Regions from separate parts of the Leucobacter sp. CX169 genome, predicted to be linked through region 3. Evidence: predicted binding sites of a transcription regulator. Region 3 holds the regulator's gene; each other region holds the start of a gene.
The links. The regulator LexA, encoded in region 3, represses DNA repair genes until DNA is damaged. The targets are predictions, from matches to a motif close to TCGAACANNTGTTCGA.
Positions count from the first base shown of each region.

Region 1: a site for LexA is predicted at 3,343-3,358, ahead of JW030_RS02495 (HNH endonuclease signature motif containing protein). Genes of this name have one in related genera too.
Region 2: a site for LexA is predicted at 3,450-3,465, ahead of uvrA (excinuclease ABC subunit UvrA). Genes of this name have one in related genera too.

Region 1 is NZ_CP071051.1:575,205-579,621, forward strand. It holds gene JW030_RS02485 (amidohydrolase family protein) at 1-356, shown strand, start outside; gene JW030_RS02490 (AraC family transcriptional regulator) at 385-1,677, shown strand; gene JW030_RS02495 (HNH endonuclease signature motif containing protein) at 1,778-3,262, opposite strand; gene JW030_RS02500 (VIT1/CCC1 transporter family protein) at 3,412-4,149, opposite strand; gene JW030_RS02505 (M23 family metallopeptidase) at 4,306-4,417, opposite strand, start outside.
Region 2 is NZ_CP071051.1:1,420,614-1,425,030, reverse strand. It holds gene uvrC (excinuclease ABC subunit UvrC) at 1-466, opposite strand, end outside; gene uvrA (excinuclease ABC subunit UvrA) at 466-3,378, opposite strand; gene JW030_RS06395 (GNAT family N-acetyltransferase) at 3,506-4,090, shown strand; gene JW030_RS06390 (VOC family protein) at 4,123-4,417, shown strand, end outside.
Region 3 is NZ_CP071051.1:1,793,951-1,798,367, forward strand. It holds gene hisB (imidazoleglycerol-phosphate dehydratase HisB) at 1-132, opposite strand, end outside; gene JW030_RS08175 (histidinol-phosphate transaminase) at 164-1,246, opposite strand; gene JW030_RS08180 (LysM peptidoglycan-binding domain-containing protein) at 1,251-1,655, opposite strand; gene lexA (transcriptional repressor LexA) at 1,908-2,579, shown strand; gene JW030_RS08190 (methylenetetrahydrofolate reductase) at 2,576-3,478, opposite strand; gene JW030_RS08195 (hypothetical protein) at 3,475-4,417, opposite strand, start outside.

The DNA.
Region 1 (4,417 bases), 1.2 Mb from region 3:
CGGCCGAGACGAGTTTCCGCACGGCGCTCGCCGCCGGGGTCAAGATCGCGCTGGGCTCGGACACCGTGTACGAGCCGCTCACGAAGTACGGCGAGTACAGCGCGCTCGAGTTCCGCGCGCTCGTGCAGTGCGGCATGACGGTGCCGCAGGCGATTCACGCGGCGACCGCGGTGTCGTCCGAGGCCGTCGGAATGTCGCACGTGATCGGCACCCTCGAGACGGGCAAGCTCGCTGACCTGCTCGTGCTGCGGGCCGACCCGACGTCGAGTGCCGAGGTCGTCTACGACGTGGCGAACCACGCGCGCGTGTATTGCGATGGCAAGCTCACCGTGCGGGACGGCGAATTCGTCTGGTAGCGAGAGGGCCGCGTACCCTGAACTCACCATGCTTAGGGACGACGAGAGCTTCGCGAGGCGCACTGTAGCGGTCGGGCGGACGCGGATGCATCGGCACCCGGGCGTCGCCGAGATTGTCCTGGTGCTGCGTGGCTCGCTCCATGTCACCGTGAGCTGCGAGCAGTTCAGTCTGACGGTGGGCGATTTTGCGGTGCTGAACGCTGGTGATCCGCACATGCTCGTGGGCTCGGACGACAACGTCACCGCCCTGGTGCACGCGCGCCTTTCGGACTTTTCGGACGCGGTGCCCGGGATCGACGGGGTGATCTTCGCCTGTGAGTCGTTCGATCTCGTGCGGTCTCGCGGGCAGGAGGACGCGCTTCGCCAGCAACTACTGGGGGTGCTGCAGGCGGGCGAGGAGGTGGCGCGGTCTCGCGTCGCCGAGTTACTCACCGAGCTCTGTGGCGGGTACGCCTACGAGGACTATTACGAGCGGCGGCAACGGCTCAGCACGATGCGCCGGGTGCAGTTTCGGGAGATCGTGGGGGCGATGCGTGCCCGCCTCGCGGAGCGCGACGTGCTCGATCAGGTGGCCGAGTCGCAGCACTATCACAAGAACTCGCTGTCCCGGATCGTGCGCGACGCCACGGCGGTGAGCTTTAGTGACCTCCTGACCTTCCTGCGCGTCGCCGAGGCCGAGGTCGCGCTGCTCGAGTCCGACGCGACGGTCTCTCGGATTGCCTCGGACTGCGGGTTCTCAGACGCGAAGTACCTGACACGAGCGTTCCGGGCGTGGTTCGGCGAGCGGCCAGCAGATTTTCGGCGCCGGGTGCGCCCGCTGATGGCCTGCGACGAGCGGATCGTCGACGCGGGGGCCAAGGGTGAGGCGCTCGTGGAGGCGATGCGGCGGGCCCCGGCGGGCGGGCCATCCTTGCCCCGCCTCAGCGTGACCCCGCTGCTGGTCAAGAACCTGGGCAGCCGGTCAGATCTGTTCCGGTCGATCGCCTCACACCAGGATCCGGGCAGTGCGCCGCCGCTCTCCCCGGCGCCCCGGGCCCCGCATATCTTGCCGATCCGGGTGCCACTCGATGGGGCGTCGCCGCTCGGTTGGACGGATCTGTTGCGCGGGATTGACCGAGCCAGGTTTCAGCCGGTCCTCGTGTTGCCGCTCGGCGACTCGGAGGTGCTCGCGGAGCTGATCGTTCAGGTGACGGCGCTCGATGTCGCCCCGCCGATGTACTGGATCGCGTACGAGACCGGGGCGGCCGAAGCGGCCGAGCGGCTCGCATGCGAGCTCGCAGAGCGGTGTGGGATCGAGGCGACCCCGGTGGCGGCGGGGTAGTCAGCTGCAATCGAGCCGGCAAGCGCTGGCTTCCGGTCACGTTCCAGTCGGGTCCCGCTCCGGCGTGTTGACGCACTGGTACGCCGGGGTCACGAGCTTCCTAGGTTCGTTGGCGTCGCGGTGGTCTGAGTGGTGATCTCGCGGGCCGCCAGCGAGTGTCGTGGTCGATCCATGGCGGGGCGAGGGTCTCGGGGAGGCCGCCGCGCATGCGGACCTGCCAACCGCCCGTGTCGAGGGTGCGGTGGTGATGCCAACACAGCGCGACACCGTTGTCGAGGTGCGTCGCGCCGCCGTTCGCGTGCTCCGTGACGTGATGGATCTCGCACCAGGCGGCGGGGACGGTGCAGCCCGGGATGATGCAGCCGCCGTCGCGGACCGCGAGCGCGCGCCGTTGATGCGCGTTGAACACCCGGTCTCGGGTGCCGAGCGCGATGACCCGGCCCGTCTCGTCTTGTACGACGTGCTGCCGGGACCCGGCGCAGGCCGAGTGCGTCGCGGAGCGCACCGGGATCGGGGTGGGTTCGCCGTCGTGGCCGGTCAGCCACGCGGTGCCGTGGCCGGCCTCGAGCGCGGCGGCGGTGACCTGGATCATCACGGTCACGGGCGCCCCGCCCAGGGTCGGCATGCCGTCGTGCAGGGCCGCGGCCTGGGCGATCACGGCGAGCGCGTCGTGGCGTTTCTGGTCGGAGGTGCGCTCGTCGCGCGGCGCGAACAGGTCGGGGTCGCCGAGGCTCGCCGGGCCACAGAGGCCAGCCAAGTCGTCGGGGTCGATCTCGACGAAGCGGACGGAACTCGACTTGCCGGACTCGCGGCCACCCGCACTGCCAGCACCGTCGCCCTCGTCTACCCGTCGCGTCCGGGGCGACGTGATCGCATCGATCATCCGGCCGAACAGGGCCGCGACCTCGGGCACCACCGCGCCGTGTACCGGGACGAGGCCGTCCTTCTCGGCCCCGAATCGGAACGAGCGGCGCCGCTGCAGTTCCTCGAACGACGGCTCGGCCCCGTCCTGGTCGATCGCCGCCGCCCACACTCGCGCGGCCACCCGCACATCGTCCGCATGCAGCGGCAGCGTGGCCTCCCCGCCGTCCGGCAGCGCGGTCCCGCACGCCGCCGCGACCAGGCAGCGCTCCGCCTCGACCACGTCCTCGCGGTCAGCGCCATCGGGCAAACCACCCAGCACGCGCGTGATGACGGCCGCCGCCTCGCAGCCCAACGCCCCCGCGCCGAGCGCTGCGGCGACCGCGGGGAACCGTGGCGGCATGACGTGCCCGCCCAGCCCCATCCTGCAGCGGGTCTCGCGCGCCAGCGCGAACCGGGTCGACGCGGTGCGCCCCGACACCTGGGTCACGCGCTGCAGCAGCTCCGTCGCGTTCCGGCAGCCGTGTCGGTGCGCGAGGGATCCCTCGCCGAAGTCGACCGCGGCCCGCGCGTCGAGCTCGCCCGCGACCTGCACCCGCAACGCGTCCGCGATCCGACCGAACTCCTCGGCCTCCCGCGCGAGCGCGACGATCTCCGCATCAGCCAGCAAGCCGAGCGGCTCCCCCTCTAGCGCGGAAGCAACCCGCGCACTCAGCGGCAACACGGCGCAGTCCCAGACGGGGTGAGGGTGGTACCGGAAACCGTTCCGGCTGCGCTGCGGGACATACCCTATTCTCTCACGAATAGTACAAATGTTCGATAGCGTGTCGCGCAATCCATAGAATATATTGCCGACTGGGTGGTGGGGCGAAGCTACATCGAGTCGACCCCGAGTAGCGTGCCAATCGCGAACGTCGCGGCCACGGCGATGCCGCCAAAGACCAGCTGACGGAGCGCGCCGCGCAGCCAGTTCTTCCGGGTGAAGGTCGCCGCGATTCCGCCGGCGACCAGCAGGCCGACCCCGCCGAAGGCGAGGCCGAGCCACAGCTCGCCAGAGCCGAACAAGAACGGGATCAGCGGGACGAGCGCGCCGAACGAGAAGAAGACGAAGGACGAGACCGCGGCGACCCACGGTGAGGGCTTGTCGTCAGGGTTGAGCCCGAGCTCGTGGGTGAGGTGCACGCGCAACGCGTTCTCGTCATTCGAGTGCACCTGAGATGCGGCGAGCGTCGCGACGTCGGCGTGCATGCCGAACTTTGTGAACAGCACGGCCAGCTCCGCCTGTTCCCCCTGCGGGTTGCGCGCGAGAGCGGCGCGCTCGGTGCGGACCTCCGAGTCCACCTGCTCGTTGGCGGTGCGGACGGAGGTGTACTCGCCGAGCGCCATCGAGATCGCGCCAGCGATGAGCCCCGAGACGCCGGTCACGATGACAATGCCCGGGGCGGCGCCCGCCGCCGCGACACCCGCGATCAGGCCGATGTTCGAGACGAGCCCGTCCATGGCGCCAAACACCGAGGCGCGCAGCCAGCCCGACGACACGTTTGCGTGCGAGTGGTCGTAGGCGTGCGGGTCGGAAAGCTCGAAGTCCTCGGGTGAGGCGTCGCGTGGCATGAATGGCTCCAGAATCTTGCCGCCGTGTGGCGGTCAACTGGCCACGGTAGCAAGTTCGGCGGCAGAGGGAGAAGCCTGGTTGCGGGCTGCTTGGGGCGGAAGAAAAAGTTCGTCTCGGCGAACATTTCATGCGGGCCCGTCAGGAACCCGCCGGAACTACTCCGCCCGAGGCTCGGGCTCTCCGGCCGTCAGGTGCTGTCCGTTGCGGGGCATCCCGTCGGCAGGATCCTGCCCGTCGATCGAAATCTCTGAGAAGGCAAACGGGACG
Region 2 (4,417 bases), 370 kb from region 3:
CCGGGAAGGCCTGCTGGAGCAGCGACACCGTCTCCTTCAGTGCCCATACTTTCGGGTACGGCCCGAAGTAGCGCGCGCCACGAATCTTTTCGTTGCGCGTGATCAGTACGCGCGGTGCGTCGTCCGCGAGCGTGATCGCCAGGTACGGGTACGTTTTGTCGTCCTTGAACTGCACGTTGAAGGGCGGGCTGAACTCCGTGATCCAAGTGTGCTCGAGCACGAGCGATTCCGTGTCGGTCGCCACGACCGTCCAGTCGAGACGCTGCGCGAGCATGAGCATGCGCTGGGTGCGCGGCTGCAGCGCATGCAGCGGCTGGAAGTAGTTTGCGAGGCGTTGGCGCAGGTTCTTCGCCTTGCCGATGTAGAGCACGCGCCCGTACTTGTCCGAGAACCGGTACACGCCGGGCGCGGTCGGGATCTCTCCCTGCGCCGGCCGAAAACTCGCCCGGTGGTCGGTTTCGGCCATCACGACTTCTTGGGCCGGCCCGCGCGCTTCTTCGGCGAGACACTCTGCGCCGGATCAATGCCGTCGCGCGCAAACATTTCCGCGAGGAAGCGCCCGGTGTGGCTCTCGGGAACCAGCGCAAGCGCCTCGGGCGTTCCGGTCGCGAGGACCGTGCCGCCGCCGGATCCACCCTCCGGGCCGAGATCGATGACCCAGTCGGCCGCCATGATGACGTCGAGATTGTGCTCGATGGTCAGGACGCTATTGCCCTTCTCCACGAGGCCATTCAGCACGATCAGGAGCTTGCGGACGTCCTCGAAGTGGAGGCCAGTCGTCGGCTCGTCAAGGACGTACAGGCTGCGTCCATTTGACCGCTTCTGCAGCTCAGTCGCGAGCTTAACGCGCTGTGCCTCGCCACCCGACAGTGTGGTCGCGCTCTGGCCGAGGCGCACGTAGCCGAGCCCGACATCCACCAGGGTCTTCAGGAATCGGTGAATCGAGGAGATCGGCTCGAAGAACTGCTCTGCCTCGGCGATCGGCATCTCGAGGACCTCAGAGATCGACTTGCCCTTGTACTTCACCTGTAGCGTCTCGCGGTTGTAGCGAGAACCGCCGCAGACCTCGCACGCGACGTAGACGTCCGGCAAGAAGTTCATCTCGATCTTGAGCGTGCCGTCGCCCGAGCAGGCCTCGCAGCGGCCGCCCTTCACGTTGAAGCTGAAGCGGCCCGGAAGGTACCCACGAATCTTCGATTCCTGGGTCTCGGCGAACAGATTGCGGATCTTGTCGAACACACCCGTGTAGGTAGCGGGATTCGAGCGCGGCGTGCGGCCGATCGGCGCTTGATCGACATGCACGACCTTGTCGAGGTGTTCCAGGCCGAGCACTCGGGTGTGCCGCCCGGGCACGAGACGCGCGCCGTTGAGCTGGTTCGCGAGAACCTTGTACAGGATGTCGTTGACGAGGCTCGACTTTCCCGAGCCGCTCACGCCGGTGACGGCCACGAAGACTCCCAGCGGGAACGTCGCGTCGACGTTCTGGAGGTTGTTTGCGCGCGCGCCCACGACAGTCAGCTCGCGGCCCGGTTCGATCGGACGCCGCGCGTGCCGCGCCTCGATCCTGCGCCGGCCGGCGAGGTAGTCACCCGTGAGTGACCGTTTGTTCGCGAGCAGGTCGGCGTAGCTGCCGGAGTGCACAACTGTGCCCCCCTCGACTCCGGCCCCGGGGCCGATATCGACGATCCAGTCCGCCGCTCGGATCGTGTCTTCGTCGTGCTCGACCACGATGAGGGTGTTGCCGAGCTCGCGCAGTTTCATGAGCGTATCGATGAGGCGTCGGTTATCGCGCTGGTGCAGGCCGATACTGGGTTCGTCGAGCACATACAGCACGCCGGTCAGGCCTGAGCCAATCTGTGTCGCGAGCCGGATCCGCTGCGCCTCTCCGCCGGAAAGCGTGCCTGCGGCGCGGGCGAGCGTCAGGTAACCGAGGCCGACCTCGATCAGGAAGTCGAAGCGCAGGCGAATCTCGCGGAGCACCTGCGCGCCGATTTTCGCCTCGCGCTCGGTCAGCTGGACATCCCGGAAGAAGCGCTGGGCCTCGAGCAGGCTGAGCTCAGTCACGGAGGCGATGGAGCTGCCGTCGATCGTCACCGCCAGGACCTCGGGCTTGAGGCGCTGCCCCTGGCACGCATGGCAGGGAACCTCACGCAGGAACTCCGCCCAACGCTCGCGGCGATTGTCCGACTCGGCCTCCGCGTACTGGCGCTCGATGAACGGGATGACGCCCTCGAACCCCGAGGAGTACTTCACCTCGCGGCCGAAACGGTTCTTCCAGCGCACGTTGACCTTGAAGTTGTTGCCGCGCAGGACGGCCTCCTGGACCTCTTCGTGCAGCTCACCCCAGGGCGTGGATAGGTCGAACTCGAGGTCGCGTGCGAGCGCGGCCAGTAGCTTTTCGTAGTACTGATACAGGCTCTTGCCCTGGCTGGTCCAGGGGATGATGACACCCTCGTCGATCGAGAGTGCCGGATCGCCGAGCACCAGCTCGTCGTCGACCGACATGCTCGTCCCGAGTCCTGAACAGGTCGGGCAGGCGCCGAAGGGAGCGTTGAAGGAGAATGTGCGCGGCTCAATCTCGGTGAGCTGCACCGGGTGCTGGTTCGGGCACGAGAGCTTCTCGGAATAGAGGCGGCTGCGTGCAGGATCTTTCGCATCGAGGTCGATCCGGTCAATCTCGACGATGCCGTTGGAGAGGCGCAGCGCGGTCTCGAGCGAGTCGGTGAGTCGGCCGAGCATGTCCGGGCCCGCGACCAAGCGGTCGACGACGACCGAGATGGAGTGTTTGATCTGCTTCTTCAGCTTCGGCGGGTCCGACAGCTGGATGACCTCGCCGTCGACGACCGCGCGGGCATATCCGCTCGCCGCGAGCTCCGTGAACAGGTCGACGAACTCGCCCTTCTTCTGCGTCACGACGGGAGCGAGCACCTGGTACCGGGTGCGCTCGGGTAGCTCCATCAGCTGATCAGCGATCTGCTGGACGGTCTGCGACGAGATCTTCTCGCCACAGACGGCACAGTGCGGGATGCCGACTCGCGCCCAGAACAGGCGCATGTAGTCGAAGATCTCGGTGATGGTGCCGACCGTCGAGCGCGGGTTGCGGTTCGTCGACTTCTGGTCGATCGAGACCGCCGGGCTCAATCCCTCGATGAAGTCGACGTCGGGGCGGTCCACCTGGCCGAGGAACTGACGCGCATACGCGCTCAACGACTCAACGTAGCGGCGCTGCCCCTCCGCGAAGATCGTGTCAAACGCGAGGCTCGACTTGCCGCTGCCCGAGAGACCGGTGAACACGACCAGAGAGTCGCGCGGGATCGCGACGTCGACGTTCTGCAAATTGTGGACGCGTGCGCCCTGGACGCTGATTTCCGAGTGCATCGAACTGGAACGAACGGGGGCTGCTGGGGGCTGAATGCTCACCCGTTCATCCTATGGGCCAAAGCTGAGATTCGAAAGTGTGTTCGATCGTGTCGCCGGTGTGCTCTTCCCCCGTTACTGTGAGCACATGAACAGCCACGAGACCCCCACTCTTGCCGGTAGTCGCGTCCGCCTCGAGCCGCTCGGCCCGCAGCACCGAGACGATCTCGCCGATTCGGTGGGCCCAGGTGAGCTGTGGCGCACCTGGTACACGAGCATCCCGTCGCCCGAGGAAATGCTCGCCGAGATCGAGCGCAGGAGGGAGGCGCAGGCTGCTGGAACCCTCGCGCCCTGGGCGATCATCGACGCCGATCGCGATCGTGCAGTCGGCATGACCTCGTACCTGAATCTCGCGCCGGCGAACCGCCGGTTGGAGATTGGGTCGACGTGGATCGGTCGGTCTGTCCAGGGCACCGGGATCAACGCCGAGGCCAAACTGCTGCTGCTGACGCGCGCATTCGACGAGCTGGACTGCCTGGCCGTCGAATTTCGCACCCATTGGCATAACCAGCAGTCGCGTGCAGCGATCGCGCGACTGGGCGCACATCAAGACGGTGTGCTGCGCAAGCACATGATCCTCGGGAACGGGACAGTCCGAGACACGGTCGTCTTCTCGATCACGGACGACGAATGGCCGGTCGTGCGGCTGGGGCTCGAGGCGCGCCTGCCCTAGCAAAAGGGCACGCGGGGGCCTACGCTCAAAGCATGAGTCTTCGTTTCAACTTCATCGGAATCGTCACCCGCGACCTGGCCGCCTCCCTCGAGTTCTACCGCGCTCTGGGGCTCGACATCCCAGACGGTCAGGACGACGCGGATCACGTTGAGATCGCGCTGCCCGGGGGCATGACGCTCGCCTGGGACCCGATTGAGACCATTCTCGGGTTCGACCTCAGCTACGTGATGCCCGCGGGCAGCCACCGCATCGCCTTCGCCTTCGCGGCGGACAGCCCGGCGGAGGTGGACCGCACAGTCGCGGAACTGTCCGCCGCAGGCCACAAGG
Region 3 (4,417 bases):
CAGCATGTGATCGAAGAACGGCACGCCGGTCTCGATATCCGACTCGCCCGTGCCATCGAGGTTCACGGAAACGGTGATCTGGGACTCGCTCGTCGCACGCTCAAGCGTTGCGGTGCGGGGGGCTGCGCTCATGTGCACCATCCTAGCCAGAACGCCGGTCGCCCTAGCGGTCGTTCGGCGCCAGTTCGGTGAGCGCCGCGATCAGCGTCGTCGTCTCGGCTTCGGTTCCCGCCGTCATCCGCAGGTGGCCCTCGATCGAGAGATCGCGAATCAGGATGCCGCGTTCGCGAAGCGCGGTGAACGTCGCCGCCGGGTCAGCGAAGCCGCCGACGAGCAGGAAGTTCGCACCCGAGTCGTGGACGCGATAGCCGAGTTCCAGGAGCGCGACGGCGAGGCGGTCGCGCTGCACGCGAATGTCGGCCACCGTCGCGAGCATGGGGCCCGCGTGCCGGACGGCGGTGGTGGCCGCCGCCTGGGTGAGCGCGGACAGGTGGTAGGGCAGGCGCACCAGGCGGAGGGCGTCGACCACGGCGGCGTCCGCGGCGAGATAGCCGAGCCGCACGCCGGCGAAGGCGAACGCCTTGCTCATCGTGCGCGAGACCAGCAGGCGGGGGCGTCCGGGCAGCAGGGCGATCGCGCTCGGGTTCTCCGCGTCGAACTCGGCATACGCCTCGTCGACGATCAGGATCCCATCGGTGGCGTCGTACGCCGCCGTAATGACGTCGGCCGTCGTCGTCGTGCCGGTCGGGTTGTTCGGCGTGCAGATGATCGTGATCGAAGGAGCGTGCTCGCGAATCGCCGCCTCGACGAACTCGGCGTCGAGCGCGTAGCCCTCGGGCCGCTCGATGCCGATCCATTCGGTGTCGGTTCCCGCGGCGAGCAAGGGGTACATCGAGTAGGTCGGGGTGAAGCTCAGGAGCGAACGACCCGGGCCACCGAACGCCTGCAGCACCTGCTGCAGCACCTCGTTCGACCCGTTGGCGGCCCACAGCTGCGCTGCGGTCAGGCCGTGACCGAGATAGCCGGCGAGTCCCTCGCGCAGCTCGGTCGCCTCGCGATCGGGGTATCGGTTCACCCCGCGCACCGCCTCGACCAAGGCGGCTGCAATGTCCGCCACGACCCCTTCGGGCAGCGGATGGGTGTTCTCGTTGACGTTCAGGCTCACGGGCACGGCATCTTGCGGTGCCCCATAGGGGCGCTTGCCCACCAGGTTGTCGCGGAGGGGAAGATCACTCAGGCTGGTCACCCAGCTAGTCTACGAGACCCGACCCCTTGACAACGCTCGGGTTGTCGGAGAACCGCAGCGGTACGGCCAGGGTCTGCCCGACCTCAACGTCGGAGCCCCCCAGCTGGTTCAGGCGCACGATCTCAGAGATCAGGTCGCGCGGATCGGCCTTCGGATCGAGCCCGCTCGAAATCTGCCAGAGCGAGTCGCCCGGCTGAACGACAAGGTAGCCGAACTCCTGCTGGCTCGACTCGCTCGACGCCTGGGCCTGAGCTGCGCCGAAGACCGCGCCGAACACGACGACGCCGAGGACGAGCAGAGATACGAACGCCGCAAGCACGATGCGCCCGCGGCGGGTAATCCGCAGCCGGGTGCGGGCGGTAGCTGATGACGCCGACATGCCCGACACGGGCAGTGAGATGACAGACATTGTTCCTCCTCGATCAGTACGTTCGAGACGCTCCACACCAGTTCGATGCGAACATTTGTTTCGAATGTATCTTCGAACAAACGATTCCGCAAGCTCAAATTCGAACATCGTGACGATATATTCCTTGCGACACTCGAACAGATGTTTGTTTTCGCTCGAACATTGGGGCTAGTGTTTCGAACACGAGCTCACTGAACCACGGACCACCGACATTGACGTTTGCGCGGTGGTTCCGCCCGAAAGGACTGCACTATGGCCAGCTCCTCCACCCGGTCGAATGGCCGCGGTAAGCCGCTTTCCGAGAAGCAGCGGGCGATTCTCGAGTTCATCTCGCGCTCGGTCGAGAGCCGCGGCTATCCGCCGAGCATGCGCGAGATCGGCGACGCGGTCGGCCTCGCGTCACTGTCGAGCGTGACCCACCAGCTCGGCAACCTTGAGCTCGGCGGCTACATTCGCCGCGACCCAAACCGACCGCGCGCGCTCGAGGTGCTGGTCGAACTCGCCGAAAGCCGCAGCGCCCGCGAGGCCGAGAACGGCCCCGAGACCGGTGAAGCTCGCCTGGTTCCCCTCGTCGGCAGAATCGCCGCCGGCATTCCGATCACGGCCGAGCAGCAGGTCGAGGAGCTCGTGCCGCTCCCCCGCCAAATCGTCGGCGGCGGTCAGCTCTTCATGCTCCGCGTCGTCGGAGACTCGATGATCGATGCGGCGATCTGCGACGGCGACTACGTGGTGATCCGCCAGCAGAACACCGCCGAAAACGGCGACATCGTCGCCGCGATGCTCGACGAGGAAGCCACCGTCAAGGTCTTCCGGCAGCGCGACGGCCACACCTGGCTGCTCCCGCGCAACAGCGCGTTCGAACCCATCCTGGGCGACCACGCCGACATTCTCGGCAAGGTCGTAGCGGTCTTCCGCTCGGTCTAGGCCCGCACCGGGTCAGGGGTCAGCAGCCCGAGCTCTCGCAGCACCGCGAGCACCTGCTCGTGCCGGTTGAAGGTGTACAGGTGGATCGAGGGAGCGCCGCCCGCCAAAAGCTCGCGGGAAAGAGCGAGCGTGAACTCGACCCCGAGCTCGGGGGCGTACCCGCCCGCCACTTCCAGCGCACGCTCGAGCGTTGCCGGCGCCGGTCGTCCGGCGAGCTGAGCCACGCGACGCAGCTGCGCCGACGTCGACACCGGCATCAGCCCCGGCAGCACCGGGATCGTTAGCCCGGCCGCGCGCGCCTCGTCGACGAAGCCCAGGTATTCCTCCGCATGGAAGAACAGCTGCGTGATCGCGAGCGACGCACCCGCCTCCTGCTTCGCGACGAGCCAGTCGAGGTCGGCCGAACGCGACCGCGTCGACGGGTGCCCGTTGGGGTACGCCGCCACGGCGGTGCGCCCCACGCTCGTAAACGCCGGGCGTTCGGAACGCACCTGCGTGACAAGGGCGGTGAGCTCGGCCGCCGAGATTGCGGAGGCAACGTCCGCCTCGCTCTGGCCCGCCGGCGGGTCGCCCCGCAGCGCCAAGAAGTCGTGAATGCCCGAGTCCATGAAAGCGTTGATCTGACGCCGTAGCTCGTCCCGGTCGTCCCCCACGGTCGTGAGGTGCGCGAGCGGCAACGCGTCGGTGTGCCGGCGCAGGTACTGCAACAGCTCCAGTGTGGCGTCTCGGTTCGTCCCGTTCGCGCCGTACGTCACCGAGATGAAGTCGGGCTCGGCCGCCGAGAGGTGCTGCACCGCGTGGCCGAGCGCGAGCGCCGCCGACGGCGTGCGGGCGGGAAACACCTCGAACGAGAATCGGGCGAGGGTCGGGCGGGATCCGGTGAGCAGCAGGGCGTTCACGAGGCAACCCCCGCGAGCTCGGCGCGTGCCAGCTCGGTGCCCCGAACGCGGGTCGCGATCTTCGCGAACGCCACCTCACGCGCAAAATCCGCCGAGCCATGACGCGGCTTGTCGTCGATGACGTACGGCGAGAAGCCGCAGTCGTCGGTTGAGCCGAGCCGCTCGGGCGGGACGAACCGGGCCGCCCGCACCAGTTGGTCGCGCACCTCCTCAGCCGTCTCGAGCCTCGGTGTGAGCGGGTTTGTGACGCCCAAGCGCACGTGCGGGGCCCGTTCACCCAGGCGAGTGATCTCGCGCCCCACGAGCGCGGCAACGCGATCGGGGTCGCGCTCGCTCGCCGCCTGCACGAGGAAGTACCCGGCCTCGATCTGGAACAGCTCCGGGATCAGTTCCGCGTAGTCCACCTCGGCGCTGTGCGCCGAGTCCCGGTCGCTTCCGGGACAGGTGTGGACGCCGATCCTGGCGCGATCCTCGGCCGAGAACCGGTCGAGCACGCGGTTGATCAGCTCGATGAACCCACCGAGGCGCTCGCGGCCCGCCCACGGCTGCCGGGCGTCACGGCTCAGCGCAAGCCGGCCCTCGGTGAAGTCGATCGACACCCGGGTCGCGCCCGCAGCGAAGGCCCCGCCGATGTCGTCCGCGCACGCGTCGACCAGGTCGTCGTGGAACCGCTCGCGCGGGTAGTCCGGCAGCGCTCCTTCGAAGGGGTACATGAGCGACAGCATCGCGGGCGAGACGACCGCCTGCTTGAGCGGCAGATCGGTGTGCTGCCGGGCCAGGGTCAGGTCGTCCGCGGCCCATGCCCGGTACCGAAATGGCCCGGACGTCAGCCGAGGAAGCACGCGGTGATGCCCGTCCGCGAAGACCGCGAACACGTTCGCCGCGGCCTCCGCAGCGTCGTTGGCCCCTGAACCGCCGAGCGGATAGCTCGCGAAACTC